DNA from 3 places in the Aeribacillus sp. FSL W8-0870 genome. Region 3 is predicted to be linked to each of the others. Evidence: predicted binding sites of a transcription regulator. Region 3 holds the regulator's gene; each other region holds the start of a gene.
What was found. The regulator CtsR, encoded in region 3, represses protease genes until heat stress. The targets are predictions, from matches to a motif close to ATGGTCAATAAAGGTCAAACA.

Region 1 (10,808 bases), 1.1 Mb from region 3:
TCAGACTATCAAAAAATTTTTGAGCAAGTCGATGATATTGTGACAAAATTATCTGAGCTGAAGCCAATTATTAAAGAAATAAAGCCGTTCGTCAATCAAATTAAAAAACTATTTAAAAATTAAGGGGATGAATTCAACCATCCCCCAAAATTTTTATTTTATTTATCTCACCATAGCATTATTCGTTAGGCAATTTCCCTGTTTTCTTATATTCTTCCACATATTTTAAAACTTTATTTTTAAATTCTTTATCTACTAGAGGGCTGAACTTCCCTAAATCAATCACACCATCTTGAAAATCAAAATATAAATTCCCGCTTTCCAGTTCGCCTTTTATAAATTTTTTTGCGACTAATAAATACAACTCATCCACATGCTGTACTGTGCTTGTTAAAACCATTTGTTCGCCCAAATCACTTTGATCTGAAACAAAGCCAATTGAATATATTCCTTTTTCCTTCACTTTTTCGATCACTGGCACGTTGTATCTGTCGCCTGCCGGATAAACAACATCTACATTTTCTGCGACAAGCTTATCGAGCTTCTCAAGCGCCAAGTCAACATGATCAAACCCTTGGACATATTCAATGTGAATGGTTACGTTTGGATTTTCAAATTGCGCCCCTTGATAAAACCCCTCCACTTCAGGCTGCCACTCAAAAGCGGCAATAATTCCGATTTCGTTTGTTTTTGTCATATGTGCTGCCACCATTCCTGCGAAAAAGCCCATGGCATGCGCCTCAAAATTTAAACTTGTGGCATTCGGGCCTTTTGCATCACCATTAAAAAAAACGAAATGAATATCTGGATATTGATCCAGCAAATCTCTAAAAAAACCCTCATATTCGTGACCGTGCCCGATAATTAAATTAACTCCCTTTCCGTGAAATTCTTCGACCGCCTCCCTCACCGCCGCTTCGGAATTCATTCCTTCTTTATAAAAAACATCTACATTCAGCTCAGACTGAATTTTTAACAGCCCTTTATACCCTTTTGTCCCCCAAACTTGATCATTAATCGTTTCAGGAACGAGCAAACCCACCTTTTTCAGTTTTCCTTTTTCTGATGCTTGTCCGCAGCCAACGAGAAATAATAAAATAAAAATGATCACAAACATTTTTTTATACATACCAAGCAACTCCTTTAAACCAGTGAACTGCATCATCATTGAAATGGTGAGGTTTCTCAATAATCGAAATGATTACATATCGATCTCAGCTAAGTTCAAAACGATCTTTTGAATTTACGGTCAATTTGATTGTCACGAAATATAGCTTATGAGGCGTTTCTCTAGGAAGCTTCCTCTTTAACACGATGTATATTTAGTACTAAAATTTTCACGTTTCACTTCATTCCTCTTTTATTTTGCTATACGCCGTCAATGAAGTAAAGAAATTTTATATTTAGGTATAAAGTCTGCGTGTATTTTGCAGGAAAAAATCTTTTAATTCTTGCAAACTCTTTTCAATGTTTTCGACCGTCTTTGGAACAACTAAATGATGTTCGCTTTTCGATATAGGCTTGTAAATGTAATGAAAAATGTCAAAAAAGCTCATCACCTTCTTGATGCGCTCTTTGTCGTCGGAAATCAAGTAAATTGTTTTTTTCGCAAACAAATCTTCGTCAAATTCTGTTAACACCGGAACTATTTCATCAATATGAAGAATGTCGTGAATGACAATTTTTTCATTCGCATTCGTCTTGGAACGGCTGATGCCTGTACATTCCAACAAACTGTTCGAAATCCAATGGCCTAGCGGCTGCCAAGGTCCGAAAACGGTCGGAAGATAAACAAATAAATAAGGGAAAGTCCATTTTTGTCCTATTTGCTGCATCCAGCTGTCAATTTCTTCATCCCTATATTCCAGCGGATTTTCTCCTTCAAGAGAAAATATAAAAATAATCGGAGTCTGCTTGAGGGATGCGATTTCGACCGTTTTTTCCAATCGGTGTTTTTCAGCTTCATCGTCTATCGGTTGATGATCTGTTTGACAATAATAAATCAAATCATATTGCTTTTTGGAAGCATCCTCTATCCAGCTGTCTTCTTCCAATAAATGAAAATGTGCGTTCCGCCCGAGCCACATCATTTCTTCTTCGCATATTTTTTTTTGCAACGGATTTTTAGGAACGATTACCACTCCATCGACTAGTAATCCTTCCTCTACCAGTTTTGAACATATATGAAAGCCTTCAAATTGATGAACCCCAACAATTAAAATATGTTTACACTGCTTTAAGGCAGTTGACATTTTGAAAACCTCCTTTATGAAAAAACTATTATTGTATCGTATGCGAAAAAAGAAAAGATTAGTCCAATGCCCTTTTCAAACAAAAAGGGGGCAGCCTGCTCACTTATTGAGCATTTTCGCCCAGTCCTCAATTCCATTTCTATAAGATTCTTTCATGCTCTTTGTAAAAACTTCTTATCATATCATGGATCCGATTTATATTTTCCTGGAAATAAAATGTGAATTGAATTGGAGCTTTCAGCTGCTTTCTCCATTCCTCATATTTTTTTCCATGAATTTTATAGGAATAGCTTCCCCCGTTCATTTTCTGCCAGATGCCTACAGGTATTTTTGATACAAAGTCTTGTATACGGACAAAGGGATAATGGGTGACAGCTTTTTCATCTAATTGGTAAGCTTTTGATAGTTCTTTTATCATTTGTTTGTAAAAAAATTTATTCTTTTTCTCTTCCGCTATTTGGGCTTTTATGTCCAAACAAGGATTGATCATCACCGATGAACGGATGGAATTTGGCATCTCTTCCATCAACTGCAGCGCAACGAGTGCTCCTATACCTTCAGACAGTATATGGATTTTTTTATTTAAAATTTCTTGTTTCATGACAAGATGATAAAGCTGTTTTGCCAACAAAACGGCGTGAGGGCTGCCCCAATGGCGTCCGTAAAGATTGGAATGAAACAATGTATATCCGCAGCTTTTTAACGTATTGATCAGCTGACGCCGCCCGTAATGCTCCAACCAGTAGCTTGAACCATTTTCAACAAAATGGGTTCGATCGCCAATGATCAAGATGCCGAATCCGTTCGGCTTTTCCGGAAGATGAATGACATTCCACTCGTTTTCAATTTGAAAAAATCTTTCCGAAACACCTTCCATTTGCCCACCACCTTTCCATCGATGACCTTTTATAATGTATGTACGAAATGTCAAAAAGGCTCGCAAAAAAATCGCGAAACAACCGTTTTCATGAAAAATGTTGTATGATAATATAAGTAAAGACAGGAATAAACGAGGTGAAGATAATGAGATATTTCGCAACATTTTTTTGGACGTTTTTGCTTGTCAACATGGCCAGCTATGTTGTTTCTTCCATGACAGGCTCTGCATTCCATTTTTCAACAGCAATTATAATCTCTGTTGTTTTTACCGTACTTCTCTTTATAATTGGGGAGTTAATTCCGGCTGAACCTTCAGAAGAGCATTAAGAATTTGTTGAAATTGGCGAATTGCCAATTTCTTTTTATTTAAAACGAAAATCAGCGATTAGATGCCTGCTGCTATCGGCGAAGCCTCACTTGTTACGTCATAATATAGACAAATTCAAAAAAAAAAGGGGATAGTCTAAGTAAGTCATTTTTGGGCTTAAGACATCCCCTGTGATTTTTTGTTTTCAATGGAGATTTGTCTTTGGACAGACCCTTACCAGTTAACTATACGTCAGTATATTTAAGATTTCAGCCTAGCAAATTTACATGAAGCTGTTACGTATACGTCAGCACAACTAAGATTGGCGGAAAAAACTTATAAATCACTACGCTTTACCAATTATAGTTTTCTAGTCTTTTAGGCAGAATTAGGCTTTGCTTAGTTGTGCAAACTCCCCATGAAACTAGCCTGATAGGAATCTCGCCCTGTTTTTAGTCTCCGAATCAGATTCCCCGCCGCCAGAACACAGTTTCCTATGTCTACATGGTCCGCACAAAAAAAGACCCCTCCTCGATTGAGAAGGGTTTTAATATCCATTTATAGCTATTCTAATTTTGCTGCTCCGCTCTTCTCATGAGCATGCAAATCCGTTTTTATAACAATTTCTTCATTTTCTACCCCTAACAGAACTTGGTCACGATCATGAACGGTTCCAGCAATAACCGCTTTCGCAAGTTTTGTCTCTACATGCTTTTGAATAAACCGTTTCAGCGGCCGTGCGCCAAATACAGGATCAAATCCTCTTTTTGCAATGAATTCCTTCGCTTCATCTGTAATCTTTAGTGTAAGTTGTTTATGGGATAGGCGCGCTTGAAGCTCTTTTAAAAGTTTTTCTACTATTCCTTTTACTTCGTTCATTGTTAAAGGCTTGAACAGGATCGTGTCATCAATCCGGTTTAAAAATTCTGGCCGGAAATGCATGGAAAGCTCATCAAGAACTTTCTTTTTCGCTTCGTCTGTTATTTCCCCCTCATCATTTAAACCGGAGAGCAAATGCTGAGAACCGATGTTGGATGTCATAATGATCACTGTATTTTTAAAATCAACTGTTCTTCCTTTCGAATCGGTCACCCTGCCGTCATCAAGCATTTGCAGCAATATGTTAAACACTTCTGGGTGAGCCTTTTCGATTTCGTCCAGTAATATAACCGAGTACGGATGTCTCCGAACTTTTTCCGTCAGCTGTCCTCCTTCTTCATATCCGACATAACCCGGAGGTGCGCCGATCAGCCTTGAGACAGAATGTTTTTCCATATACTCCGACATATCAATGCGGACTATTTCGTCCTCGCTGTCAAAAAGCGCTTCTGCCAATGCTTTCGCCAGCTCCGTTTTTCCGACCCCTGTCGGACCTAAAAAGAGGAAGGAGCCGATCGGCCTGTTCGGATCTTTTATGCCTGCCCGCGCACGCAAAACTGCATCCGATACTAATTCAACTGCATCGTCTTGCCCGATGACCCTTTCTTTTAATATTTGTTCAAGCTTCAGAAGCTTTTCTCTTTCCCCTTGTACAAGCTTTGCTACCGGAATGCCAGTCCATCTTGACACAATACCGGCAATTTCCTCTTCTGTTACTTCCTCGCGAAGCATCTTGTTTTCCTCTTTCTGCTTCATTTCTTCTTCCAGCTGTTTGATTTGTTTTTCCAGCGCCGGAATTTTTCCATGGCGCAGCTCAGCCGCTTTGTTTAAATCGTATTCATTTTCAGCATCAGCTAAATCTCTGCGTGCTTTTTCCAGCTCTTCCCTCAAGCTTCTAAGCTGTTGAATACCTTCGACTTCAAGCTGCCATTTCGCCTTCATTTCATTTGCTTTCTCTTTTAAATTTGCAAGTTCCTTTTGCAACTCTTCCAATCTGATTCGGCTGATGTCATCCGTTTCTTTTTTCAATGCAGCCTCTTCAATTTCAAGCTGCATAATCCTTCTCGTCACTTCATCAAGTTCTGTCGGCATTGAATCTATTTCCGTGCGGATCATCGCGCATGCTTCATCGATTAAATCAATCGCTTTATCAGGCAGGAAGCGTTCTGTAATATAGCGGTGCGAGAGCTCACTCGCAGCTACAATCGCCGAATCATGAATTTTGACTCCATGATGGATTTCAAACCGTTCTTTTAGTCCTCGTAAAATAGAAATCGTGTCTTCCACAGACGGTTCGCTCACAAGCACCTGTTGAAAACGCCGCTCAAGCGCCGGATCTTTTTCAATATACTTGCGATGTTCATCAAGTGTCGTTGCTCCTATGCAGTGCAGCTCACCTCTCGCAAGCATCGGCTTTAACATGTTGCCGGCATCCATCGCTCCTTCTGTTTTGCCGGCCCCGACTATTGTGTGCAATTCATCAATAAATAAAATAATCCGTCCATCGCTCTTTTTAATTTCTTGCAAAACAGCTTTTAATCTTTCTTCAAATTCTCCGCGAAACTTGGCTCCCGCAATGAGCGAGCTCATATCTAAAGCAAATATTGTTTTATCTTTTAATCCCTCCGGTACATCTTTTCGTACAATCCGATGGGCTAATCCTTCCACGATCGCTGTTTTTCCAACCCCTGGTTCACCGATTAACACCGGGTTGTTTTTCGTTTTTCTTGATAAAATTCGGATCACGCGCCGAATTTCTTGATCACGGCCAATGACAGGGTCAATTTTTCCTTCTTTCACCTCTTTAACTAAATCACGGCCGTATTTCTCCAATACTTCATAAGTGCTTTCTGGATTAGGTGATGTCACCCGAGCATTCCCCCTTATTTCCTTTAACACTTTCAATATGGCAGCTTTTGTTAAGTGATATTGCTGAAAAAGCTCTCTCACTTCTTTTGAGCTCGATTCGGAAAATGCCAATATAATATGTTCAACTGATAAATAATCATCTTGAAAATCTTTCCTTATTTCGTCCGCTTTTGCAAAAGCTTCTGAAAGAGTACGGGAAATATAAATATTTACCTCACCGTTTCCGTGAACAGATATTTTCGGCTTTTTTTGTAAATACTCGTTGATCGCTGACTCAATTTGTTGTACAGGACATTTAAGTTTTTCTAAAATTCTTGGAAAAATCCCGTCAGACTGCCGCAGAAAAGCAAGTAAAATATGAAATTCATCCACTTCTTGATGTTCATGTTCTTTTGCGATTTTTTGAGCTTCTACCAGACCTTTTTGCAGCTTCTCCGTGAATTGATTTACATCCATACCGAAACGCCCCTATTTTGACTTTTTTTGACCTTTAATTTTATTATAACTTCTTTATAAATCAAGTAAAGCCATTCGTTTTCCGAATGGCTTAGCGTTGTTCGAAATATTACGGCTTGCGCTTATAGGTCCAAACCCGATTATGGTTGGATGTTTCGGGGAATCGATCTCCTGCTTTGAGTTCAACCTTTTTGGGATCGACCACCATCGATCCGGTCTCGCCGACTTCGATGTAGATTCCGTTGTTAGGTGCTTTTTGACCAGGCCTGAATTGACGATTTTGACCCATGAATCATCCCTCCTTGGACATTATTGTTGGCTATCAGAAGATTTTTCATGTATAGACAGAAACACCTTTGATAATTTTCATTATGTGATGTACTTCGAAACTTTACTCAACGCCCAAAATCGAACTCACTTCATATGGCATCCTTCTGAAAAAATCGTTTAAGCGTTCAAGCACCGAATGCTGGATCAAAAGCTCTTTTTACTGTTTCTGCGAGAATCATTATTTACAATTATTCCTAAAATCGTCTCACCTGTCGTTCTTTTTTGTCTGGATATATATGCAGTAGAGTAAAACCTTTCGCCCCGGTTTCAAAAGAAAAAAGCAGGAGATCATCCTGCTTTATCAACGAAAGATCTTGTTAAGCCATAATTTCTTTTAAAATTGCTTTTTGCGCATGAAGGCGGTTTTCGGCCTGCAAAAATACCGCTGATTGGCTTCCGTCCATCACTTCATCTGTCACTTCCAAACCGCGCGCAGCCGGCAGGCAGTGAAGGAAGCTTGCATCTCGTTTTGCTTTTGCCAGCAAGGATTGATTTACTTGAAACGGTTTAAATGCTTTCATTCTTGCTTCTGTTTCTTCTTCCTGTCCCATGCTGACCCAAACGTCCGTATAAATAATATCAGCATCCTGAACCGCTTCGTCTGGATTATGAATTAATTCGACTTTCCCGCCCGTTTCGCCAGCAATTTCTTTCGCCTGTTTCAAAATGCTTTCATTTGGCTCATAGCCTTCTGGGGCTGCGATCGTAAAATGAGCGCCAACTTTTGCGCAGCCAACCATAAGGGAGTGGGCTACATTGTTGCCGTCGCCAACATAAACGACTTTTACGCCTGAAAATTTGCCTTTCAGCTCATAAATTGTCAATAAATCAGCTAACGCTTGGCAAGGATGGTACAAGTCGCACAAACCATTGATGACAGGGACAGTTGCATATTCGGCAAGCTCTTTGACCCGATTGTGGTCAGTTGTGCGGAGAAGAATGGCATCCACATATCGCGACAATACTCTCGCTGTATCAGCGATTGTCTCACCGCGCCCGAGCTGAAGCTCTTTTGAAGAAAGGGCAAGCGCATGTCCCCCTAATTGCAGCATTCCTACTTCAAAGGAGACACGAGTTCTAGTGGATGATTTTTCGAAAATCATCGCCAGCGTTTTCCCATGAAGGACGTTTGATAGCGGATTTTGCTTTAATTTCAATGCTTCCTCGAGCAAATATTGAATTTCTTCTGATGTAAAATCAAGCAGCTTTAAAACGTTACGACCTTTAAGTGTGCTCATAAACTCATTTCGACTCCTTTATCTGACAGTTCATGTAAAGAAATAGGCGTGTATTTGCTAACTGTTAGTGCACTTAAAAATGCCTGAAATGATGCTTCTTCCGTCAATACCATAATTCCTCGTTCAAGCGCTTTTTGTCGTCTTGCCTTTGCCTGATCGTTTTCTTCCGGATTATAATAAAGCACCGCTTCTTTTTTCTCAAGCCAACTTTCAAAATTATCCGTTACCGGTTTTATATAATCGAGTACATCATCTTTCTTATCTCCATCCACAAAAATACCGTCCGAATGAATTGGAAATAAATGATCGAATACCTTCCGCATCGCTTCCTCCACAGATTTGCCGACACACATTCCTTCGCCCGTCGATTTCATTTCCGGACCTAGTTTCATATCGACATCTGAATGGGCGTGCGTTGAAAATACCGGATATTTAATAGCCACATATTCATGGGCTGCTATTTGAGGATGTAAGTCAGTTAACATTTTTCCGGTTAAAATGGTTGTCGCAAGATCTACTAACGGCACTCCGGCAACTTTGCTGACGATCGGCACAGTCCGGCTCGCACGCGGATTCACTTCCAGCACATAAACGTCCTGACCATCAATTAAAAATTGAATGTTCATAATGCCTTTATATTGCAAATGTTGAACCATTCTTTCCGCATAGTCGGTCATTTTTTCTTTTATTTCTTTTGACAACGACACAGCTGGAAAAATCGCATAACTATCGCCAGAATGAACACCAGCGGGCTCGATATGCTCCATAAATCCCGGAATAAACACATTTTTCCCGTCAGCTATTAAATCAACCTCCGCTTCCTGACCAAAAAGGAATTCATCTAAAAGAAGAGGAAAATGATTTTCGTCCGTCTGCTCCACTAACGAAAGCAGCTCTTCTTGATTTTTTACCTTCACCATGCCTTTTCCGCCAATAACATATGAAGGTCTTAACAGGATCGGATACCGCAGCTTTTTCGCTTCCGATATCGCCTCCTCTTTTGTATGTGCCATTGCTCCTTGAATGTGCGGGATATTCGTTTCGTCTAATAGCTGATAAAATCTTTCTCGATCCTCCAATATGTCCAGAAGCTCAGAAGTTGTACCAAGCAGCTTCACGCCTGCTTTTTCAAGCTTCTCCGCTAAGTTGATCGCCGTCTGGCCGCCAAATTGGACGAGCGTTACGTCAATGTTTTCATTTTCAACAACATTTAATATATGTTCTACTGTTAACGGCTCAAAATATAATCGATCCGCTGTTTCATAATCAGTGCTGACCGTCTCAGGATTATTGTTGATCATGATCGCGTCATATCCAAGCTTTTGCAATGTTTGAATGCAGTGAACAGCACTGTAGTCAAACTCAACTCCCTGTCCGATGCGAATCGGGCCGGAACCAATGACAAGCGCCTTCTTCTTTCCTCTTGTGGAGACAGCTTCGTTTTCACCGAAAACGTACGTAGAATAGAAATAATTTGTTCTCGCTTCAAATTCTGCGGCACATGTATCAACCATTTTGAATATGGCTTTAATCCCCCACTCTTTGCGGAGCTTTCGGATTTCTTTTTCTTCTGTCTTTTGCCAATATGAAATCGAACGGTCGGAAAAGCCGAAAAATTTCAGTTCTTTTAAAAGGCTTGGAGACAGCTTTTCTTTTTTCGCTTTTCCTTCAAGTTCAATTAGATGGTTGAAAACATGCAAGAAATAATAGTCAATTTTTGTCTGGCTGTGAAGCTCATCTATGGAAACTCCTCTTCTTAACAGCTCCATTAAGATGAAAAAGCGTTCATCATCTGCATGCTGGAGGCGGTTAATAAGAGCTGACGTATCTTCTTTCACAAGCTTAGGCAAATAAATGCCGATATTATTTAATTCCAACGATTCCGCAGCTTTTTGCAGAGCGGCTTCCATCGTCCGTTCGATCGCCATCACTTCGCCGGTTGCTTTCATCTTTGTTCCAAGCTTCCGATCTGCTTTTGTAAATTTATCAAATGGCCAGCGCGGAAATTTGACAACTACATAGTCAAGTGCAGGTTCAAAGCTGGCATATGTCGACATCGTTAACGGGTTCTTCAGCTCTGCTAATGAGTAGCCAACAGCTAGCTTTGCAGCCATTCTGGCAATTGGGTAACCGGTCGCTTTCGAAGCAAGTGCGGAAGAGCGACTTACCCTAGGGTTGACCTCAATCACGTAATATTGCTTGCTTTCAGGGTCAAGTGCAAACTGAATGTTGCAGCCCCCGACTACCTTTAATGCATCGATAATTTTCAAAGCCGCCTGCCGGAGCATTTGATATTCTTCATCTGTTAATGTTTGAGATGGAGCAACAACGATCGAATCCCCGGTATGAATTCCGACTGGATCAATGTTTTCCATATTGCAGACGGTAATACAAGTACCTTTTGCATCGCGCATCACTTCATATTCGATTTCCTTAAATCCGGCAATGCTTCTTTCCACAAGCACTTGATTGATTGGGCTCATTTTAAGTCCATTTGTGACAATGGAAATAAACTCTTCTCGGTTGTAGGCGATGCCTCCGCCTTTGCCGCCAAGCGTATAAGCCGGACGAATGATAATCGGAAAACCAATTTCATCA
Region 2 (10,808 bases), 760 kb from region 3:
GCAAGACGCATTTACATGCTGATCAAAAAAAAATATGACGTTCCGATCAAGCTGCTTGTACGAAAAAAGATGCGATTAAAAAAGAATAACGTCTATATTGTTAGAATGAATGAACAAGTAAAAGAGATTTTGGAGGATTTGCGAATTTTAGGCAAGGATTTTATGTATAACCATCAAATCTCTTTAGACCTTGTGAAAAAAAAGTGCTGCAAGCGGTCGTATATGCGCGGTGCGTTTTTAGCGGGCGGATCCGTCAACAACCCGGAAACTTCTTCATACCATTTGGAAATCTCGTCGTTATATAAGGAACATAACGATTCGCTATGCAGCTTGATGAATACGTTTTATTTAAATGCAAAAACACTGGAACGGAAAAAAGGATATATTACTTACTTAAAGGAAGCTGAAAAAATTGGGGAATTTTTGACATTGATCGGTGCCCATCAAGCTCTACTGCGTTTTGAAGATGTCCGAATCGTTCGTGATATGAGAAATTCAGTGAACCGCCTTGTCAATTGCGAAACAGCAAATTTAAATAAAACCATTGGAGCTGCTTTACGGCAGGTAGAAAATATAAAATTCATTGATGAAAAGATCGGATTAAGCGCCTTACCTGAAAAGCTGAGGGAAATTGCAGAATTACGGGTTATGTATCAAGATGTGACATTGAAGGAACTAGGTGAAATGGTGTCCAGCGGGAAAATCAGCAAATCGGGAATCAACCACCGATTAAGAAAAATCGATGAAATCGCTGAAAAATTGCGGGCTGGCAAAACGATTTCATTTAAATAAATTTTTAAGAAGAGAGGGATTAATATGGTTGAGAAAAAAGTGGAAGTTCGGTTAAAAACCGGTTTGCAGGCACGACCGGCTGCATTGTTTGTTCAGGAAGCCAACAGGTTTTCGTCTGACATTTTTATCGAAAAAGACGGAAAGAAAGTAAACGCCAAAAGCATCATGGGGTTGATGAGCTTAGCTATTAACAGCGGCTCTGAGATCACATTGATCGCAGAAGGAAACGATGAGGAAGAAGCATTAGAAGCGCTTATCAACTACATTCAAAACGAAAATTAATGTGAACACACAAAAAAATTGCCACAAAATTCATCAATGGATGGATATTGCCTCTCTTGTGGGAGAAAGCAGGAAACAACCGCTGTCAGCCACAAGAGGGCTTTATTTTTGCTAAAACTGATATGAAGACGAAATGGCTTCGGGTGCTGATCCATTCGTTCATAGAAAAGTTATGATAAATCTTATGTTGGGAGAGAGCTTCGTGAGGTTCTTAACTGGAACTTTTGGATTTCAAATTATTGCGAAAGAGCGGGGCGAATCCGAGCAATATATTTGGTGTAAATACTATTTTTTCATAAATCTGCGATCAACATTCAAGAAAAAACAAACGTGCTTTGTGGTTTGAATGACTTACAGCTGAATGGATAAAGAGAGATTCTAGCCCTTTTATAACATGAAAAAATCGATTATAACACTTGTTTTTGCCAGCAGGTGTCCAGAAAAAACTTCAGCAAAATACGGTTTACACAGGCTCTCCGAAAGCATATTTAATCCTTCATCCGGCTCGATCCGCATTTTGGGCTTAGATTAAAGCAATATCGGCAGTTAACGGCCTTTCGAAAACGTAAAGCTGACGATTCCGGCCAAAAAGTTGAATGAGGAGCTGCTGTCAAGATCATTCTTGACATTTGCTCCTCATTCAAATGCGTGAAGGTATGAAGCAGCGGTTTATTTTTATACTGTCTGCTTGATATGTTTAAATTTTTTTTGTCTTCCTATTTGAGGCAGCTTTTATTTTGTTAAAACTTTGTCAATCAACCCATATTCTTTTGCACGTTCAGCTGACATGAAATTGTCGCGGTCCGTATCACGTTCAATTACTTCAAGAGGCTGGCCAGTGTTTTCAGATAAAATTCTGTTCAATTTATCTCTTAAAGAGAGAATTCGTCTAGCTGCAATATCAATGTCAGTTGCCTGACCTTGCGCGCCTCCTAACGGTTGATGGATCATTACTTCACTATTCGGAAGGGCAAAACGTTTTCCTTTTGCACCTGCCGCCAATAAGAATGCTCCCATGGAAGCAGCCATTCCTATACACATCGTGGATACATCAGGTTTAATAAATTGCATCGTATCATAAATCGCCATGCCAGCAGTAATTGATCCGCCCGGGCTGTTAATGTAAAGGGAAATATCTTTTTCAGGGTCCTCCGCTGCCAAGAAAAGAAGCTGAGCAACGATGGAGTTTGCAACATGATCATCAATTGGCGTACCAAGGATAATAATGCGGTCTTTTAACAATCTTGAATAAATATCGTAAGCACGTTCACCACGGTTTGTCTGTTCAATAACAGTCGGTATTAAATTCATTATGTTTCCTCCCTCGCATCAAAGTTAAAGTCATTTCTATTCCATCATACATAAAAGGTCAATAAAGGTCAAACAAAAAACTTTTATATATAATTATTTATAAGATCAATACATGTACCATCATACCCTCATTTTTCATTTTTCAAACAACGATGAAAAATGAATTTTTCAAAACAATTTTGACACGATGGATAATTAAGCAAAATTTATTCTTGCATATACTGTTCGGTTCGATTATAATATAATTCGTGACATTTGAAAAATGCGCTCGTAGCTCAGTTGGATAGAGCGGTGGTTTCCGGTACCACGTCCGTCGGGGGTTCGAGTCCCTCCGAGCGCGTAAGCCTAGAGCAACAAGGGTTTGAGCGATTTAGAAGTCGTTCAACGGACGGGAACTACCGAAAAACGGACAACGTATTTTCGCAAGGTTTCCGTCCCACTGAATCAAAGAGACCGCGTGCCTCCAAAATGAAAAATTTTGGAGGTTTTTATTATGCGAAAAAGGCTAGAAAGGTAGTTTCAAGACTATCTGATTGTAGATGTAATCTCGATTATATGACGGTTGCAGAAGGATTAAAATACGCTAAGATCATTTACAAAACGGAAGCTATCCAGGACGAACGAGTACCGATTATTGAAGTTCTTGAAAAAATTTTATAGATGTTGTCGGTTTTAGAGATCTTACTACTGACCAAATTAGACGTTACATTAATACGTCATCTGTAACCGTGGATATTCTTTTCGGTGCTATTAAATCGATTTTTAGAAAGATACATAAATACGGTATTATTTGAAGAAAATCTCGTCAAAAAAATGGCAAAATTAATAAGGATGAACAACGAATCTTGTGCTTACAGACACGCAAGTAAAGAGGCTATGAAACGTCAAAGATATAGGTATTTGCGGGATTTCGTGACTATGGTGCTATTAAACTAATGTTAGAGTGAGAACAAAGGATAAACTAAGTTGAATAGACAGAAATTTCGGGTATTTTTTATCGTAAACTATTTGAAAAAGGTGACGATATTAGTCGCACTTGATAAGAACTATGCCAAAAAGGGTGAAAAAAGATGTAAAATATTAATATCTTGAAGATTTATAGATAACGAAGGGTGTTGAAGAATGGAACGTATTTCAGTAGTTTCCATTTTAGACGTTATTGGTGAATTGTTTTCTGATGAAGTTTCGATTGCTGTTTCCAATACAAAGGAATATATCTATTACCGGCCGAGCAAACGGATTGATTTGAAAATCAGACCGGGAGACTTGGTGAGAAAAGGAACGATTGCGTATAAAGCTTTGCACACCAAACAAAAGGTTTCTGAGTTTATTAACCGCGATGTGTTTGGCGTTCCTTATCACGGGATGGCTGTGCCGTTTTTTTGGGAAGGAAAGCTTGAGGGATGCGTCACTGCGATTTTTCCTGCTTTGACGGATGGAAAATCTGTTGTGACCGTCAAAACTGATGATGGATGGGTTCCTATTCCTTTTTCGAAAGTTGCGTATTTAGAAGCAAAAGATAAAAAGACCTATGTGTACACTGAAGGATGCTCAGGAACGCATAAATACTCTCTCCAGGAATTTGAATACTTGCTTCCAAAGGACTATTTTATTCGCTGTCATCGGGCTTTTATTGTGAATGTCAACCATATTAAGGAGATCTACCCTGATGCGCATTCAACTTTTTTGCTGTTGATGAATAACGGTGATAAAATTCCTGTCAGTCAGTCCTACTCCAGTTATTTTCGAAAATTGCTTGGATTTTAAAAAATTGTTCTGTTTTAGTATGGAAATTGAGTTGTTTATCTGAATTTTCGGTCACTTATCCCCAAAACCTTGCCCCATTAACTTTTATCGGTAAAATAAATTTTAAATTCATTAAAGGGGAGATGATGGGGAAATGGACAATAAATTGGAAAGGATTGAAGATTTGCGTTTGCGCGATCGAATAGTCACAGCTGATGAAGCCGCATCATGGATCAAAGACGGGATGACTTTAGGGTTAAGCGGATTTACACGCGCGGGTGATGCGAAAGCGGTTCCATATGCGTTGGTAAAACGTGCAGAGCGAGAATCGTTTAAAGTAAATGTGTATACAGGAGCCTCTTTAGGTTCTGATATCGATAAAATGTTCACTGAAGCTGGCATTTTAGGCAAGAGGCTTCCTTTTCAGGCAGATCCTACGATGAGAAAAGGAATCAATCGGGGAGAATTTTTATTTGTCGATCAGCATTTGTCCCATACTGCTGAATTAGTGCGCTCAAATGTTATGGATCCAATCGATTTTGCAATTTTGGAAGCGGTTTCTATTACAAGAGATGGAATGGTTATTCCGACAACCTCCATTGGAAACTCGTTGACATTTGCCCAGCACGCAAAATCGATCATTATAGAGATTAATATGGCACAGCCTGCAGACTTAGTAGGAATGCATGATTTGTATGAACCGGAGAAACAAGGGGAAAGAAAACCGATTCCGCTGATAAAATCGAATGATCGAATCGGTACGATCGGAATACCGATTGATATCGAGAAGGTAAAAGGAATTGTATTTACCAATCAGCTGGATTCTCCGTCGACAATTGTGCCTCCGGATGAAGAAACAGTCATTATGGCGCAGCATTTGATAGAGTTTTTGCGTAAAGAAATTAAAGCCGGCCGGTTAACGGAACGTTTGGCCCCGCTGCAGTCAGGCATCGGTTCCGTCGCCAATGCAGTTCTTCATGGCTTGCTGGATTCAGAATTTGAGGATTTAGAGGTGTATTCTGAAGTATTGCAGGATGCAGTCTTTGATTTGATAGATGCTGGCAAAGTCCGTTTTGCCTCTTGTTGTTCGATTACCCTTTCAGAGCCGAAAATGAAGGAGGTTTTCTCGAATTTTAAGAAATACCGCGACCGTTTAGTGCTGAGACCGCAGGAAATTTCCAACCATCCTGAAATTATTCGTCGGCTCGGTTTGATTTCCATTAACACAGCATTGGAAGTGGACATCTACGGCAATGTCAATTCAACCCACGTACTTGGAACGAAAATGATGAATGGCATTGGTGGATCCGGTGATTTTGCAAGAAATGCCCGCCTGGCGATTTTTGTGACAAAATCAATAGCGAAAGACGGAAACATATCAAGCATTGTTCCTTTTGTCTCCCATGTTGACCATACGGAGCATGACGTCGATGTCATCGTCACCGAGCAAGGGTATGCGGATCTCCGGGGCTTGGCGCCAAGAGAGCGTGTGGAACTGATTATCGAACGCTGCGCCCATCCGATGTATCGCGACCAGCTTCGTGAATATTATCAGGAAGCTCTTGCAAGAGGAGGGCATACACCACATGTTTTAGAAAAAGCTCTTTCATGGCATATAAATTTTGCTAAAAACGGAACGATGCGTGAAGAAATTGCACATAGCGTTTAATCGGATGACAATTTATTCGTGCATTTTCTAGACATGCGAAGAGATCGGCACAGCTAGATCAAAGAAGGAATTTATCAACTAGAAATCAATTTTGTGGATATCACACAACAAATGTTTTCACCCCCCTTAGCGTTAAAAGCACTAAACGAATGGACTTATTAATTGATACTGTACTGAAAAATTTAATAAAAAATAAATTCGAGTTGAAGGCAGAAAACGATTGTTTTTGCGAAAATCATTATACAGAACGGATAGTGAGCGCTTTGATCAACTGTTTTCTGAGAATAAGGACGGATTTGCAAGGGTTATTGATTACAGCATCAACTGGTATCTAATGTTAATTGATCATTTTTCTGACGCAAATTGCTGTATCAGCCGATAAACTCGATACTGAAGTCGATATTCCGGAAGTCGTCAATCTCGTGTTTTTTCAAGAAAGGACGTTCGACATCAAAGTTTTGGCAAATAATTCGGTTCAGAACACGCTTATATAAAGACTTACTAGGATTGGAGAAGTTAATACGCATTCACCTTTTTGGCAATTTTGAGTTTTTCTGCGAAAATCCAAAAGGAATGGAAGGAAATAGTTTAACGGAACGGTTGTTTAACATCGAAGTCGAAATCATTAAAGAACTTTAGCATTTGCAGCACCAAGAAGAAAAGTATATGGGTTAAAAACGGAGTTATGGAATAAAAGTTGAAAGAACCGTTTAAAAGTGCAGGAAGCATTATAGACTTGTTTAAAGACAACATGGATGATCGTGAGGAAAATGATCAGTATTCGATAAATTTAACAAAAAATTGTGAAGATATTGTCGGTGTTTAATGGAATACATCAATTATTTCTTTTACCTTCATTACAAAAGAGGCATCTTAGATGTTCAACAAGATCTTAGATGCCTCTCTAACGTGGAATTTTGGAGATTTGCCGGTCAATCTTCTAGATAAAATTGAGATGGAATAAGGGGAAAGTTATTTTTGCAGTATTCAACATAAACATCTGAAAAAAATTTCCCCATCTGGATTATAAAAGCGAAAACCTGGATCCGATTATATCTTCAAAGAGTGAATAAGATGCATCACTTGCTTCGTCTGGTTGTACAATAGCTGTTTTGCCTGATCCATACATTCCTCAATCGTCAATGGTTTAGTAATAATCGAAAAGCATCCGTGAAATTTGCTGCGGAGCACATCCAAATTGCCTGCAAGCGAGCCGGATATTAATATCGTTGGAACTCCGTATATTTGAGCGAGATCAGCGATATAGCCGGGCGCTTTTCCGTATAATGTTTGTTCATCGCTTTGTCCTTCTCCTGTAATGACAAGATCCGCCTGCTCTATTGCTTCCTTCAAGTTCGAAGCTTCTGCTACAAGCTCAGCACCGGATATAAGCTTTGCGCCTAGTACAAGGAATGCAAATCCCAAGCCTCCTGCTGCCCCTGAACCTTTCACGTTATTGAAGACTTTTCCTTTCTGCTTCTCAATAAGAGCAGCAAATCGGGCCAATGCTTCGTCGTAAATCGGTATTTGTTTGCTGCTGGCACCTTTTTGCGGTCCGTAAACTGCGCTGGCACCTTTTTCACCACATAACGGATTGTCCACATCACAAGCAACCTTTATTGTAATATGTTCCAATCTTGGATCCAAACGGTCGAAACTTACTTGATTGACCTCCAATAAATCTTTTCCGAAAATCCCCGCTTCTTTTCCTTCTTTATCCCAAGCTTTCATGCCAAGCGCCTGTAAAAAGCCAAGACCTCCATCATTTGTAGCACTGCCGCCAAGCCCGATAATAAACGATTTACAGCCTTTATCCAATGCATCTTTCATCACTTCGCCAAGTCCGAAAGTAGTGGTCACATCCGGGTTTCGTTGTGAAGGAGGCACTTGGACAAGCCCAGCGATATTGGCAACTTCAATAGCAGCCGTATTATTTTCGAGGATGGCATAATATGTTTTTATTTTTTTGCCCAAGGGGCCTGTACAGGTTACCTCAATGCGATCCCCGGCTGAAGAGGCTAACAATGCATCGACTGTTCCTTCTCCGCCGTCAGCCATTGGCTTTGTTCTTACTGTATCACCATAATGAAGGTCAAGTATTGCTTGTTTCATAATATTTGCTGCTTGAGAAGAGGTCAGACTCCCTTTAAAAGAATCAGGTGCTACGACAATATTCATTTTAGCTGCCTCCTTTGTTTGTCTGATATCCTTCCGAATTTTTAAAAACGATAGAGTAAACGAGATAAATGGAATTAATTACACTCAGCATATTGATTTCTTCCAAAATAGGTGATTTAAAGGATTCTAGTTTGCAGCTGCTCACTTTGATGATTTGTTTCGCATTCTGTGCTAAATAGCCTTTTTCATTGCCTGTAATCGCAACGATAGGAATGCCTCTCTTCTTTAATACCTTTACTAGCTGAACGATAAATCTTGTTTCTCCGGAAAAAGAAATGACAACGGCTAAATCTCTGGGCGTAAGTGATTCTGCTTCGGAAATTTGATTTTCATGGTTGCTGTACGCAGTAGCATATTTGCCCAGACGAATAAATTTGAATTGTGCATTTCTTGCAATGAGATGCGAAAATGTTACCCCAAAAAAAGCAACTTTTTTTGAGTGATGAATTTCGTGAACAACTTGAATGATTTCCTTTGAGCGGAGAAATTGCTCTGTTTGCTTCAGAGAAGCATGTAATTCGTCATAATATTCGTTTATTTGTTTTATATTAAATTTCGTTTTAAGGTTTTGATAGTCTACTTCAGTATCATTAAATTCAATAAATGATCTGGCATATTCTTTAAGCTCTTTAAACGTAATATTTTCAAAGCGCTGGCAAAATCGGGTGATCGTTGCAGGTGATGTATGGCACGCTTCAGCTAATTCATAAATGGACATTTTCGGGATTTTTTCCACATTCCTCAAAATATATTCGGCAATAATGATTTCTGATTTTGTTTGGTCTGTTGAAGATTCAATGAAGTTTAATAATTTAGCCATAAAGTTGTACATCGAATCACTCCGGATTTCATATTTATTGTACGCTCTATTATAAATGACCATGAAAAAAGTTTCATAAAATGAAATTTTTCCTGTCTTTGTTTTTTCGTTCGTTAAGATATCGGTAGAAGCAGTTACATGAAAAATTACTACCAGGAGCTGAAACACAATGAAAAAATTCAATGTACTTATTGTTGGCGGGGGGAGTACTTGGACGCCAGGGCTTTTAAAAGCAATTTGCTCGCGTCAAGATACTTTCCCGATCAACCGATTGGTCATGTATGATATCAATTACGAACGCCAAAAAATAATTGGCGAATTTGCGAAAGTGCTCTTTAAAGAAGAGTACCCTGACATTCATTTTAGCTATACAACAGATAAAGAGGAAGCATTCACGGAAGATATCGATTTTGTTTTTGTGCAAATGCGTACTGGCGGCTATGAAATGCGTGAAAAAGACGAAAAGATCCCGTTGAAACTAGGGGTTATCGGTCAGGAAACATGCGGGCCGGGCGGTTTTGCTTACGGTATGAGATCGATCCGCGATATGATTCAATTGGTCAAGGATGTCAGAAGCAAAACGAAAGACGCATGGATTTTAAACTACACAAATCCTGCTGCTATTATTGCGATTGCGTTACAGCAAATGTTTCCTGATGATAAAAGAATCCTCAATATTTGCGACCAGCCTGAAAACTTGCTTCGTTCGTACGGCCGTTTATTAAATATGAATGAACGTGATTTTGATCCTGTATACTTCGGATTAAATCACTTTGGCTGGTTTACTCATTTATATGATCCGCAAGGCAATGACAAATTGCCTGAGCTAAGGGAAATGATTTTGAAAAACGGCTTCCGTCCGGCTGACTACGAGCAAAGGGATAAATCATGGCTCGAAACGTATGCCATGGTACAGCAAATGGTGCGAGATTTTCCGGACTATTTGCCGAATACGTATTTACAGTATTATTTATATCCAGATAAAGTGCTGAAAAAATTGAATCCGGATTTTACGCGTGCAAATGAAGTACAAGCCGGAAGAGAGAAACGCGTATTTGAAGATTGTGTGCGCGTTGCTGAAACAGGAACCGCAAAAGATTCCAACGTAGTAGCAAATGATGCGCATGGCGAGTTTATCTTAATTGTTGCAGAATCCATTGCATACAACAAAGGCGACAATTTTATTGTCATTTTGAAAAATGATGGAATCATCAGCAATTTGCCGGATGATGCGATGGTTGAAGTGGCTGCAAGTATAACCTCAAACGGGCCTAGACCATACGCAGTTGGAGAAATTCCAACATTCTATAAAGGATTGATTGAAGGGCAATATGCGTATGAAAAACTTACTGTGGAAGCATATATGGAAGGCTCATACGCCAAAGCGCTGCAAGCTTTAACTTTAAATCGTACAGTGGTATCTGCAGCAAAAGCAAGAGAGGTATTGGATGCCTTAATCGAAGCCAATAAAGAATACTGGCCGGAATTGCGATAATAACTTGTCCGTGCAGGGAGCCGTTATGACTCCCTGCTTGAAAAATAGCTAGAATGTATCCGTTTTCTATATATTATCAAGGAGGGGAGCTATGAAATGAAGAAGGTATTTAACTTTGATTTCTTTCAGAGAATTGGCAAAACTTTTATGGTTATAATTTCTTTGCTTCCTGCAGCCGGTTTATTGCTGGGAATCGGTACAACGTTACAATCTCCGTATTTAATCGAATATTTGCCTTTTTTAGATTCAGGATTTTGGAAAACGATTTCTGATTTAATGAAGGGTGCAGGAAAAGCATATTTGGAAACTTAGGTGTTTTGTTCGCTATCGGTATAGCGGGGAGCTGGACCGGTGGAAAAGCGGCAGCCTCCTTATCAGCACTTGTTGGTTATTTAGTTATGCATACCGTTATCGGGATTGTCCTTGGAATCACTCCGGAAAACGTATCGGAGCCAAGGCGTGTACTTGAGTTAGGGATCCCGACACTTCAAATCGGTGTTTTTGGCGGTATCATC
Region 3 (10,808 bases):
GCGTGTAGATTTGACCGTTGCGTAGCAGCGCATCGATCACACGCACGAGTTTTCTAGCGGTGAGGACGAGGGCTCGTTTATGTTGGTGTTTGGGCACTTCCTCATACTTCTTCCGGTAGTACGCACGAAACGTCGCATCATGCCGTTGCACCGAGTTGGCAGCCTCCACTAGGTAGTAACGGAGATAGCGATTGCCGGAACGAATGAGGGAGGTGTCCTCGGCTTGAAAACGGCCCGATTGGTGCTTGGACCATGTCAAGCCGGCATATTTTGCCAAGGCGGCCTGGTTGTGAAACCGCTCGATTTGCCCGATTTCGGCCAGGATGCCTGCGGTATAAACCGGTCCGATGCCTGGGATGGTTTGCAGTGTGTTCGGAATGCCTTCAAGATGGCGGGTAATGGCTTTATCGAGCTCTTTGAGCTGCGATTGCAGGCTGCGGATTGATTGAATCGACAGCCCTAACAGCAAGTCGATGGAATCCTCGACACACTTGGACAACCGATACGACGAACGGGCCGCCTTTTGAATCGACTTGGCGATGCATTCCGGATCGGCAAAGCGATTGCGCCCTTTTTGGCGCAGGAAGTCGGCCAACTGCTTGACATCCATTTGGCAGATGTCATCGAGGCTCCACGACTCAAGCAGCAGTTCGAGAATGGCATGTCCGAAGATCGAACTGTCCACCTCTTGGGTAAAGGAACTGCATTTGTAAAACAAGTGCTGGAGAAAATACTGTTTCTCACGGGTTAACTGGTGGACGAGATGATATCGCATGCGTGTCAGTCGCTGAAGCGCGAGAAACTGCTCCTTGAGGACAGCCGTCATCTTCAGACGGCCGAAGCGAAGCCGATCCGCAATGATCCAAGCATCGATGTCATCCGTTTTCTCCAAGTCGACATAGGCTTCTTTAAACTTGCGAATGAGCTTTGGATTGATCGTAAACACCTTGACGTTCCAAGCCTGCAAGGCCTCCTGCTGGTGGAAAAACATAGCTGGATGCCAACTGTAGACCGAGGTGGCTTCCATCCCGATCAGAATTTCGGTTGGCTTTCGCTTGTTAGCCCACAGGAGGATTTGATCCCGAAGGAAGGTGGCGCCCAGAAGATGATTATCCACTTTGAAGCGTGCGCACGTATTTCCTTCATGATCCATAATGCAGGTGGCTAAGTCGCGTGAGCTCACGTCGATCCCGACGTAGAGTTTCATGAGATCACCTCCTATTGTTGTAGGATCGAGGGGTAGGACTCTTCGGGATGCCCCCGGATCGCGCCTGTTGACCAGTCACCCTCGCATATGAGAACTCACGTTGGACCATGGGCTGCCCTGGAAGCTGCTCCTTCCAGCATGGGGAAAACCAACGGGAACAGCCTGCGGGTTAGACGTCCAAACAGGGGCCGAGGAGACAGACTTTACAAGTAGTCAAAGCTACAGGAGTGAGAAGAGTATCCCCGATGATCCTAAGACCATTATCCAGGAACATTGCGAAAAGTCCAACCCCGGTACGCTGAACCCTTTGTGGGAGGGGCGCGCCCCTCCCACAAAGGCAACCACCCAAGATATGCGATTGTCAAGGAGCGTATCGGACTGGAAATTCGATAAAAAAACTTTCTGAAACTTAGTATACGAGGAGTGCAAAATAATGAAAATCTTAATGAATGAGAAAGGATACTCCTTGATCTTAACCATGTTGATCTTTTTACTATTTACAGTCTTGTCTGTTTCCGTTTTGACAGTTGCTTTATCTGGAGTGAAAAGAAATCAAACAAGCGAGGATTATGTTCAAGCTCGTGAATTAGCCAATAAAGGAATTGAACATATTACGAATCAGATTCAAAGCGATTTGAAAAATGAACTAGGAGAAGAAGGAATCACCCGCAGCGAGTTTATAACGAAATTAAATACGATTTTAAATCGCTATAAAGACGTGATAAATAGTGTTCACAATACTGGCGCAACTGGTGAATATCGAGTATATATACGAAATATAGAAAATGTAATAGAAAATGGTGAAGAAAACCCGCTAAAGAAGAAGATAACCTTTTTAAGCAGAGGATTTGTTGATGGCAAGGAAAAAACGGTTATTTCAGAAGTTGAAATTGGTGCACAATCTGTTTTGGAGACATTACATTATGCGCTCGGTGCCAACAAATTATGTAAAACTCCAAATGCCTGTATACCTGGTGAAGGAAATATGTTTTTGCACGGCGGAGTTTCGATCACAGGGGATATGAAGGTAGACGGGAATTTAATCATAACAAACCGCGGATATGCATATTTAAGTGGTGAGAAATGGATTGCGTCCGTTTACCCGAGCATTTTACCAACACAAGGAAAAGCAAACGCAAACTTACTACTTGGTGGAAATATTTTTACCTTTAATCATACCCCTCCATATGAACAACATATTACAACTTCTAATTTTGGAAGTTCTTATACAAAGCTAACAGATCGTATTGATGATGCTTTTTACAATCGGCAAGCCCCGGTTATTGTAAAAAGGCAGCCGATCCGTGATGACATTCAAATTCCTGCACAAAAATCGGTTTTTTATTATAAACATAATTCTCCCGGTGTAACGATCATAAAAGCTAATAATAGAATAATCTCAAACCAAAATCGCCCTAATGACAAAGTTTATGCGAGTCATGATGAATGTTTTTTTATATGGTGTAATGAGAAATACGATGGAAATTACACATTTACTGGGAATAATCTTTTTAAAAGCTTTGCCACTGCAGGTTCATTAACAATTCGCAATTCAAATAATCAATTCAGACAGACCACCTTTAAGGAGGGGGCCTATATAGAGAAAGATTTAACAATTGGCAACGGGTCTGATTCGTACAACCCAAATAATTATGACAAAATTCGGGTGGACGGCCCCATATTTGTGAACGGTGATCTGACGATTAGAGGGGCTGATGCGGAATTTAATTCTATTATGTATGTAATGGGGGATGTGACGATTGAATATTCGCGCATCAATGGATTAGGCCAAAACGGTTCGTTAATTATTTTTGCAAATGGAAATATAAACATTAGAAATAATAGCGTTAACCAGGATGAACCTAGTAATATTAAAGGGTTTTTCTATTCAGAACAAGCATTAGAAATGTTTGGAGTTGGTTCAAATATTCGTATAGAGGGAGGAATATCAGCGAGGCGCATTGTTTTAAATGCGATAAGAGGGCGTGCTAGTAATCGATATTTTGAGGGAGCACAAAGGATTACGAATAACGATTATTTTGAAGGTGCACAAAACCAAATAGGCAAGCTTTCTAGGCTGCAAATTATTTATGATCCGGAAATTATCAATACGTATGCAGATATAAAGTCTAGAGAGCCCGTTATTAAAAGCCTGGATCCGCCTAAAATTATTAATCGTGACATAGAATAAATACCTTTCATCTTATTTTTTTGCCGAAATGACCGCCGCCTCTAGTGTATAGCGAAGGCGGTGGAGGAATCGGCTTCTTTTTTAGCTTTTTGTGATGTTTTTCCGTTGCAATACTTTCCGTTATGATCATAAAATGAAAAATTAAGAAGTGACAGTCTAAAAGCCAATTTTTCGAGAAAATTGTCGAAAGCCGAAATGGATATTTTTGCTATTACAAAAACATCTTTAATTGATTTGAATGATGCAAACCGTTTTAATTAATCTGAGAAAAGCGATGGAGGCGAGATTTGCTTATCCTTGTAAAAAAGTATGGACGAAACAATTATTCGCTGCAATGCGGTTTGAGAAGCTCAAGCCTCTTTTATCCTCTTGTAAATGGAAATATACAACAAACAGAAGAAACAGCTTAAAACAGAACGAACAAAAACGACAAATTTACGAACAACTAAGAGCTCGCTTCTTCTGAAGATCCTCCACAGCTATTGCAATCAAGCTCGCTTTCTTTAAAACCTTCAATCGGAGTATAATTAATTGATCGCTACTTTAGAAACATAAACTGTTCCATTCTTGAAGCATATGAGCAGTGAAAGCTTCGTTTGATTTAAAAGCCAGCTCTAAATGTGCTTTTTTGTTTCATATCGCTCTTAGGCTCATACTCAAGAACGATTGAATATTGAGCACTGTTCATCGCATATAATGGGAAAGTATAATACTGTATCATTTCAAAATTCATATATGGCCAAAACAGAAAAAGTCATTTGGATGGTAAGGAGGAATGATAATGCCTGAGGAATGGCAAATTATGTTGATTCGCATTGTTTTAGCAGTCATTTTAAGTGGATTTATTGGCCTTGAACGAGAATTTAAACGGCATCCAGCAGGCTTTCGCACGCATTTGTTAGTTGGTGTCGGCTCCTGCATGATGATGCTGCTGTCTCTTTATGGCTTTGAAGAATATATGGATCGTTATGAAAATATTCGTTTTGACCCAGCAAGAATTCCTTCTTATGTCATTAGCGGCATTGGTTTTTTAGGTGCTGGAACGATATTAGTGAGAGGGGTTACGGTAAGAGGATTAACGACGGCAGCCTCGATTTGGGTTGTTGCAGGACTTGGCCTTGTTGTTGGGGCAGGAATGTATCCGTTGGCGATTTTTTCTACCTTGATTGTATTGTTAAGTTTGATCTTTCTCAATAAGGTGGAGGCTTTTTTTGCTGAGAAGTCAAGCAAAAAATGGATACAAGTTAATCTTCCAGAAGATGATTTGGTGGAATTTACTCGGAAACTTGAACAATTAAATATTTCTGTTTATAAAATTCATTTTACATTGTCAAAGCCAAAAGAAACTAAACATGCGAAGCGTTCATATTTACTTGAAATTGGCCTTCCAAAAGATGAAATGCCTGAAATCATAAACGAATTATTGAAATTTCAAGAAGTTAAAAAAGTTTTTTAAAGAGCGGGTTTTTTCCATATTGTAAATGGCAATATTATTAGTGAGCTTTTTTGTTGAAATGACACAAAAAAAAATTTATATTATAATTAAGGTCAAATATAGTCAAAGTCAAGTGACTAGTTGTTATCGTTTAGGAAATAAGCATTACGTAAACATCTTGCCTCCTATCCCTCAAGGATATTGCACATTTCTTGAGTGTTTTGCAATTCCAATCAAAAAGTTGAAGGAGGTGTTTTTCGAGGTGCGGAATATATCTGATATTATCGAGCAATATTTAAAGCATGTATTAGATTCAAGCGGAAAAGAAATTGTTGAAATTAAAAGAAGTGAAATTGCGGATAAATTTCAATGTGTTCCATCGCAAATCAATTACGTGATCAACACTCGTTTTACAATTGAACGGGGTTACATTGTCGAAAGTAAAAGGGGTGGAGGCGGTTATATCCGAATTATGAAAATTCGAATCAATGACCGTATCCAGCTGATCAATCAAATTTTAAATGCCATTGGTAAAAGGCTGTCACAATCGTCGGCGGAGGATATTGTTTTGAGATTGGCTGATGAAGAGGTTATTTCAGAAAGAGAAGCGAAAATTATGTTGAGCGTAATTGATCGGTCTGTTTTATATATTGATTTGCCTGATCGAGACGAATTGAGGGCAAGGATGATGAAGGCGATGCTCACCTCGTTAAAATACAAGTGAGGATGTGATGGACGATGATTTGTCAAGAATGTCATGAAAGGCCCGCTACTTTCCACTTTACAAAAATTATCAACGGCGAAAAGACTGAAGTGCATATATGTGAAAAATGTGCACAGGAAAAAAGTGATGTATTCATATTCAATATGAATCCAGGCTTTTCTATAAACAACTTATTGTCCGGATTATTAAATATGGACAGCGCCATTAGCAGCCAAGGGCAAAATGTTTTCAAGAAAAATCAGGTCATTCAATGTGAGAAATGTAATATGACGTTTGATCAATTTACGAAAATTGGTAAATTCGGGTGCTCCCATTGTTACAAAACGTTTTATCACCAAATTACCCCGATTTTAAAACGTGTTCATGGCGGGAATACAACTCACGGCGGTAAAGTACCGAAACGGACCGGTGGAAGTATTCATTTGAAAAAGCGCCTGAAAATGCTTAAACAGGAACTGCAAGAATTAATTGCGAAAGAGGAATTCGAAAGAGCAGCTCAAGTTCGGGATGAAATTCGGTCCATTGAAGCGAAGATAAATGGACGGAACGAAAGGGGAGTATGACATGTCCTTTCAAAAATTTATTCGTTCAGCCATGAGCCCTTGGATGAATCAAGAAGGACCTGATTCCGATATTGTGCTGAGCAGCCGAGTCAGATTGGCGCGAAATATAGAAAATATCAGCTTCCCTACCATTATGTCGAATGAAGAAGCCTTGGCTGTTTTAAATACATTTGAAGAATCATTTTCACAAAGAGTGTTTGACGGTTTAGGGACATTCGTGCTGCTGAAAATGAATGAACTTCAGCCTATTCAAAAACGCGTACTTGTAGAGAAGCATTTGATTAGTCCTTATTTAATGGAAGAATCAGCACTTGGAGGGTGCCTTTTATCTGAAAACGAAGAAGTGAGCATCATGATAAACGAGGAGGATCATATTAGAATTCAATGTTTGTTCCCGGGCCTTCAGCTAAAAGAAGCGTTGAAAATGGCAATGAATCTTGACGACTGGATTGAGGAAAAAGTTGATTATGCATTTGATGAACATAGGGGCTACTTAACTAGCTGTCCAACAAATGTCGGTACCGGCTTGCGGGCTTCCGTGATGATGCACCTTCCAGGACTTGTCTTAACACAGCAGATTAACCAAATTATACCTGCTATCAATCAATTAGGATTGGTTGTGAGAGGTCGGTACGGAGAAGGAAGTGAAGCGATAGGTAATATATTCCAAATTTCGAACCAAATTACGCTAGGCAAATCAGAAGATGATATTGTCGATGATTTAATAGGTGTTGTCGGGCAATTAATTGCTCAAGAACGGGCTGCAAGAGATGCTTTATATAAAACGAATCCGCATCATCTAGAAGACCGTGTATATCGTTCTTACGGCACTCTCAAATACAGCAGAATTATTCCATCGAAAGAAGCAATTCAATGTTTATCAGATGTGCGCTTAGGAATTGACCTGGGAATTATTCAAAATGTTTCACGCAGTGTTTTAAATGAGCTTATGATTTTAATTCAGCCCGGATTTCTGCAACAATATTCAGGAGGAGTTCTACGGCCGAATGAACGGGATATTCGCAGGGCAACATTAATTCGTGAAAGGCTTCAATTAGAAAGGAAGCAAAGGGAGGATGATGAACAATGATGTTTGGGAGATTTACGGAACGGGCGCAAAAAGTGCTTGCTTTAGCGCAGGAAGAAGCTGTACGCCTCGGACATAACAATATCGGCACAGAGCACATATTGCTTGGGCTCGTGCGCGAAGGAGAAGGAATTGCCGCTAAAGCGCTTCACGCTCTAGGATTAAGTCCAGAAAAAATCCAAAATGAAGTGGAAAGCCTGATAGGACGGGGACAAGAAATTTCGCAAACGATCCATTACACACCGAGAGCAAAGAAAGTCATTGAACTGTCAATGGATGAAGCAAGAAAATTAGGACATTCTTATGTCGGAACAGAACATATTCTATTGGGATTAATTCGAGAAGGCGAGGGAGTTGCTGCGCGTGTTTTAAACAATCTCGGAGTAAGCTTGAACAAAGCGCGTCAGCAAGTTTTACAGTTGTTAGGCAGCAATGAAGTATCCTCAAGCCATCAAGGAAGTTCGATGACAAACGCAAATACTCCGACGCTTGATAGTCTTGCGCGGGACTTAACGGCTGTTGCACGGGAGGGCGGACTTGATCCAGTCATCGGCCGAAGCAAAGAAATTCAGCGTGTCATCGAGGTTTTGAGCCGAAGAACAAAAAATAATCCTGTTTTAATAGGTGAACCTGGTGTTGGGAAAACTGCCATAGCAGAGGGACTTGCTCAGCAAATTGTGAATAATGAGGTTCCTGAAATTTTGAGAGATAAGCGCGTTATGACCCTTGATATGGGAACAGTTGTAGCTGGCACAAAATATAGAGGGGAATTTGAGGACCGCCTTAAAAAGGTAATGGATGAAATTCGCCAAGCAGGAAACATCATTTTATTTATTGACGAGCTTCATACACTGATCGGCGCAGGCGGGGCGGAAGGTGCAATTGATGCTTCCAACATTTTAAAACCTGCTTTGGCTCGGGGAGAATTGCAATGTATTGGGGCAACAACTTTGGATGAATACCGTAAATATATTGAAAAGGATGCTGCACTTGAACGGCGCTTCCAGCCAATCCAAGTCGACGAACCGTCCATTGAAGAGAGCATTCAAATTTTAAGAGGCTTAAGAGACCGATATGAAGCACACCACCGGGTATCCATTTCCGATGAGGCGATTGAAGCTGCTGTTAAACTTTCAGATCGGTATATTTCCGATCGGTTCCTGCCTGATAAAGCGATTGACTTGATTGATGAAGCAGGCTCCAAAGTCCGTCTTCGTTCATTTGCAACACCTCCGAATTTAAAGGAATTGGAGCAAAAATTAGAAGAAGTGCGAAAAGAAAAAGAAGCTGCAGTCCAAAGCCAAGAATTTGAAAAAGCAGCTTCATTAAGAGATACAGAGCAGCGGCTCAGAGAGGAATTAGAGGAAACGAAAAAATCATGGAAGGAAAAACAAGGTCAAGAAAATTCTGAAGTGACCGTAGAGGATATTGCAATGGTTGTTTCAAGCTGGACGGGAATTCCGGTTGTTAAACTTGCCCAAACAGAATCAGAGCGGCTTTTGAATCTCGAAGAAATTTTACACTCGCGCGTTATTGGTCAAGAAGAAGCTGTCACTGCAGTCGCAAAAGCTGTCAGACGGGCACGTGCAGGCTTAAAAGATCCGAAGCGTCCGATCGGTTCATTTATCTTCTTAGGACCGACAGGTGTAGGGAAAACGGAATTAGCCCGTGCATTAGCTGAAGCAATGTTTGGTGACGAAGATGCTATGATTCGAATCGATATGTCAGAATATATGGAGAAGCATTCTACGTCAAGGCTCGTTGGTTCGCCTCCTGGATATGTAGGCTATGAAGAGGGAGGACAATTGACGGAAAAAGTGCGCCGCAAGCCATACTCAGTCGTATTATTGGATGAAATTGAAAAAGCTCATCCAGATGTGTTTAACATTTTGCTGCAGGTGCTTGAAGACGGAAGACTCACAGACTCAAAAGGGCGTACCGTTGATTTTCGAAATACGATTTTAATTATGACTTCAAATGTAGGGGCAAGCGAATTAAAACGGAATAAATATGTCGGCTTTAATGTTCAAGACGAAAATGAAAATTATAAAGATATGAAAAACAAAGTGATGGATGAACTGAAAAAAGCATTTCGTCCTGAATTTTTGAACCGGATTGACGAAATTATTGTGTTCCACTCTTTAGAGAAAAAACATTTGAAAGAAATTGTTTCGCTGATGGCGGATCAGCTGACAAAACGATTAAAAGAACAGGATATAGAACTCGAATTAACGGATCGTGCAAAAGAAAAGCTGGCTGAAGAGGGCTTTGACTTAGAATATGGAGCGCGTCCGTTGCGGAGAGCGATTCAAAAATATGTCGAAGATCGCTTATCAGAGGAATTATTGAAAGGCACGATCTCGCAAGGTCAAAAAGTTGTATTGGACGTGCAAAATAATGAATTTGTCGTAAAAACTGCAGAAAAGGTTCAATAATCCAATGGGCATACTGCTTCACGTATGCCCCTCTCTTTCATTATATTGTCGTTTATCGATTGAACAAAGTGGGGAATAACCGAATGTCAAAGATCAAATCAAAATTTATTTGTCAATCGTGCGGATATGAATCGCAGAAATGGATGGGAAAATGTCCAGGGTGCGGCGAATGGAATTCAATGGTTGAAGAAGTTATCAAGCCAAAGGGAAAACACCGCATTGCTTTTAGTCATTCCGAATCATCCACTGTCAGCAAACCTTCTCCAATTCATCAAATCCAAGCTGCGCAAGAACCTAGAATGCTTACAGGACTTCATGAGTTTAACCGCGTATTGGGAGGCGGAATTGTAAAAGGATCTCTCGTTTTAATTGGAGGGGATCCTGGAATTGGAAAATCCACTCTCTTATTGCAAGTCTCCTCACAGCTGGCAGAGAGAGGGAACGATGTTTTATACATTTCGGGAGAAGAATCTTTAAAACAGACAAAACTTCGCTCCGACCGACTCGGGGTAAAAGGCGAAAGACTTTTCGTGCTTTCTGAAACGGACTTAGAAATCATCATTCAATCCATAATGGAAACTGAACCGGCTTTTGTCATCATTGATTCCATTCAAACGATTTATAACAGTGAAATTGCTTCTGCTCCTGGAAGCGTATCTCAGGTTCGAGAATGTACGGCTGAATTAATGAGATTGGCAAAGACAAAAGGAATTCCGATTTTTATTGTCGGTCATGTAACAAAAGACGGCACAATTGCAGGGCCGCGCATTTTAGAACATATGGTTGATACTGTATTGTATTTTGAAGGTGATCGACACCATACGTACCGAATTTTACGGGCAGTTAAAAACAGGTTCGGATCCACTAACGAAATAGGAATTTTTGAAATGAAGGAAGCAGGTCTTAAAGAAGTGCTCAACCCGTCAGAAGTGTTTTTAGAAGAGCGTGCAAAAGGGGCATCTGGTTCAACAGTAGTCGCTTCCATGGAAGGGACAAGACCTGTTCTAGTCGAAATACAAGCTTTAATCACCCCGACAAGCTTTGGAAACCCCAGAAGGATGGCAAATGGGATTGATCATAATCGTGTTTCTTTGTTGATGGCGGTATTGGAAAAACGTGTTGGTTTATTGCTCCAAAACCAAGATGCCTACTTAAAAGTTGCCGGC

Region 1: the regulator CtsR is predicted to act here: its motif matches at 6,657-6,677, upstream of clpB (ATP-dependent chaperone ClpB).
Region 2: the regulator CtsR is predicted to act here: its motif matches at 2,440-2,460, upstream of clpP (ATP-dependent Clp endopeptidase proteolytic subunit ClpP).

What each region holds. Positions count from the first base shown of each region.
Region 1 is NZ_CP150165.1:1,203,471-1,214,278, reverse strand. Features, by position in the region: gene NSU02_RS05905 (hypothetical protein) at 1-123, shown strand, start outside; gene NSU02_RS05900 (BMP family ABC transporter substrate-binding protein) at 179-1,129, opposite strand; gene NSU02_RS05895 (hypothetical protein) at 1,404-2,252, opposite strand; gene NSU02_RS05890 (hypothetical protein) at 2,392-3,129, opposite strand; gene NSU02_RS05885 (YjzD family protein) at 3,276-3,458, shown strand; gene clpB (ATP-dependent chaperone ClpB) at 4,003-6,642, opposite strand; gene NSU02_RS05875 (YjzC family protein) at 6,752-6,931, opposite strand; gene argF (ornithine carbamoyltransferase) at 7,290-8,210, opposite strand; gene NSU02_RS05865 (carbamoyl phosphate synthase large subunit) at 8,207-10,808, opposite strand, start outside.
Region 2 is NZ_CP150165.1:874,440-885,247, forward strand. Features, by position in the region: gene whiA (DNA-binding protein WhiA) at 1-792, shown strand, start outside; gene NSU02_RS04215 (HPr family phosphocarrier protein) at 817-1,074, shown strand; gene clpP (ATP-dependent Clp endopeptidase proteolytic subunit ClpP) at 1,807-2,385, opposite strand; tRNA gene NSU02_RS04225 (tRNA-Arg) at 2,650-2,725, shown strand; gene NSU02_RS04230 (hypothetical protein) at 2,854-3,045, shown strand; gene NSU02_RS04235 (LytTR family DNA-binding domain-containing protein) at 3,508-4,152, shown strand; gene NSU02_RS04240 (acetyl-CoA hydrolase/transferase family protein) at 4,286-5,800, shown strand; gene NSU02_RS04245 (hypothetical protein) at 6,498-6,626, shown strand; gene NSU02_RS04250 (glycerate kinase) at 6,851-7,978, opposite strand; gene NSU02_RS04255 (MurR/RpiR family transcriptional regulator) at 7,980-8,810, opposite strand; gene NSU02_RS04260 (6-phospho-alpha-glucosidase) at 8,968-10,293, shown strand; gene NSU02_RS04265 (hypothetical protein) at 10,390-10,605, shown strand; gene NSU02_RS04270 (glucose PTS transporter subunit IIA) at 10,611-10,808, shown strand, end outside.
Region 3 is NZ_CP150165.1:116,478-127,285, forward strand. Features, by position in the region: gene NSU02_RS00605 (IS110 family transposase) at 1-1,207, opposite strand, end outside; gene NSU02_RS00610 (hypothetical protein) at 1,641-3,398, shown strand; gene NSU02_RS00615 (MgtC/SapB family protein) at 4,180-4,854, shown strand; gene NSU02_RS00620 (CtsR family transcriptional regulator) at 5,096-5,557, shown strand; gene NSU02_RS00625 (UvrB/UvrC motif-containing protein) at 5,572-6,120, shown strand; gene NSU02_RS00630 (protein arginine kinase) at 6,122-7,210, shown strand; gene clpC (ATP-dependent protease ATP-binding subunit ClpC) at 7,207-9,642, shown strand; gene radA (DNA repair protein RadA) at 9,726-10,808, shown strand, end outside.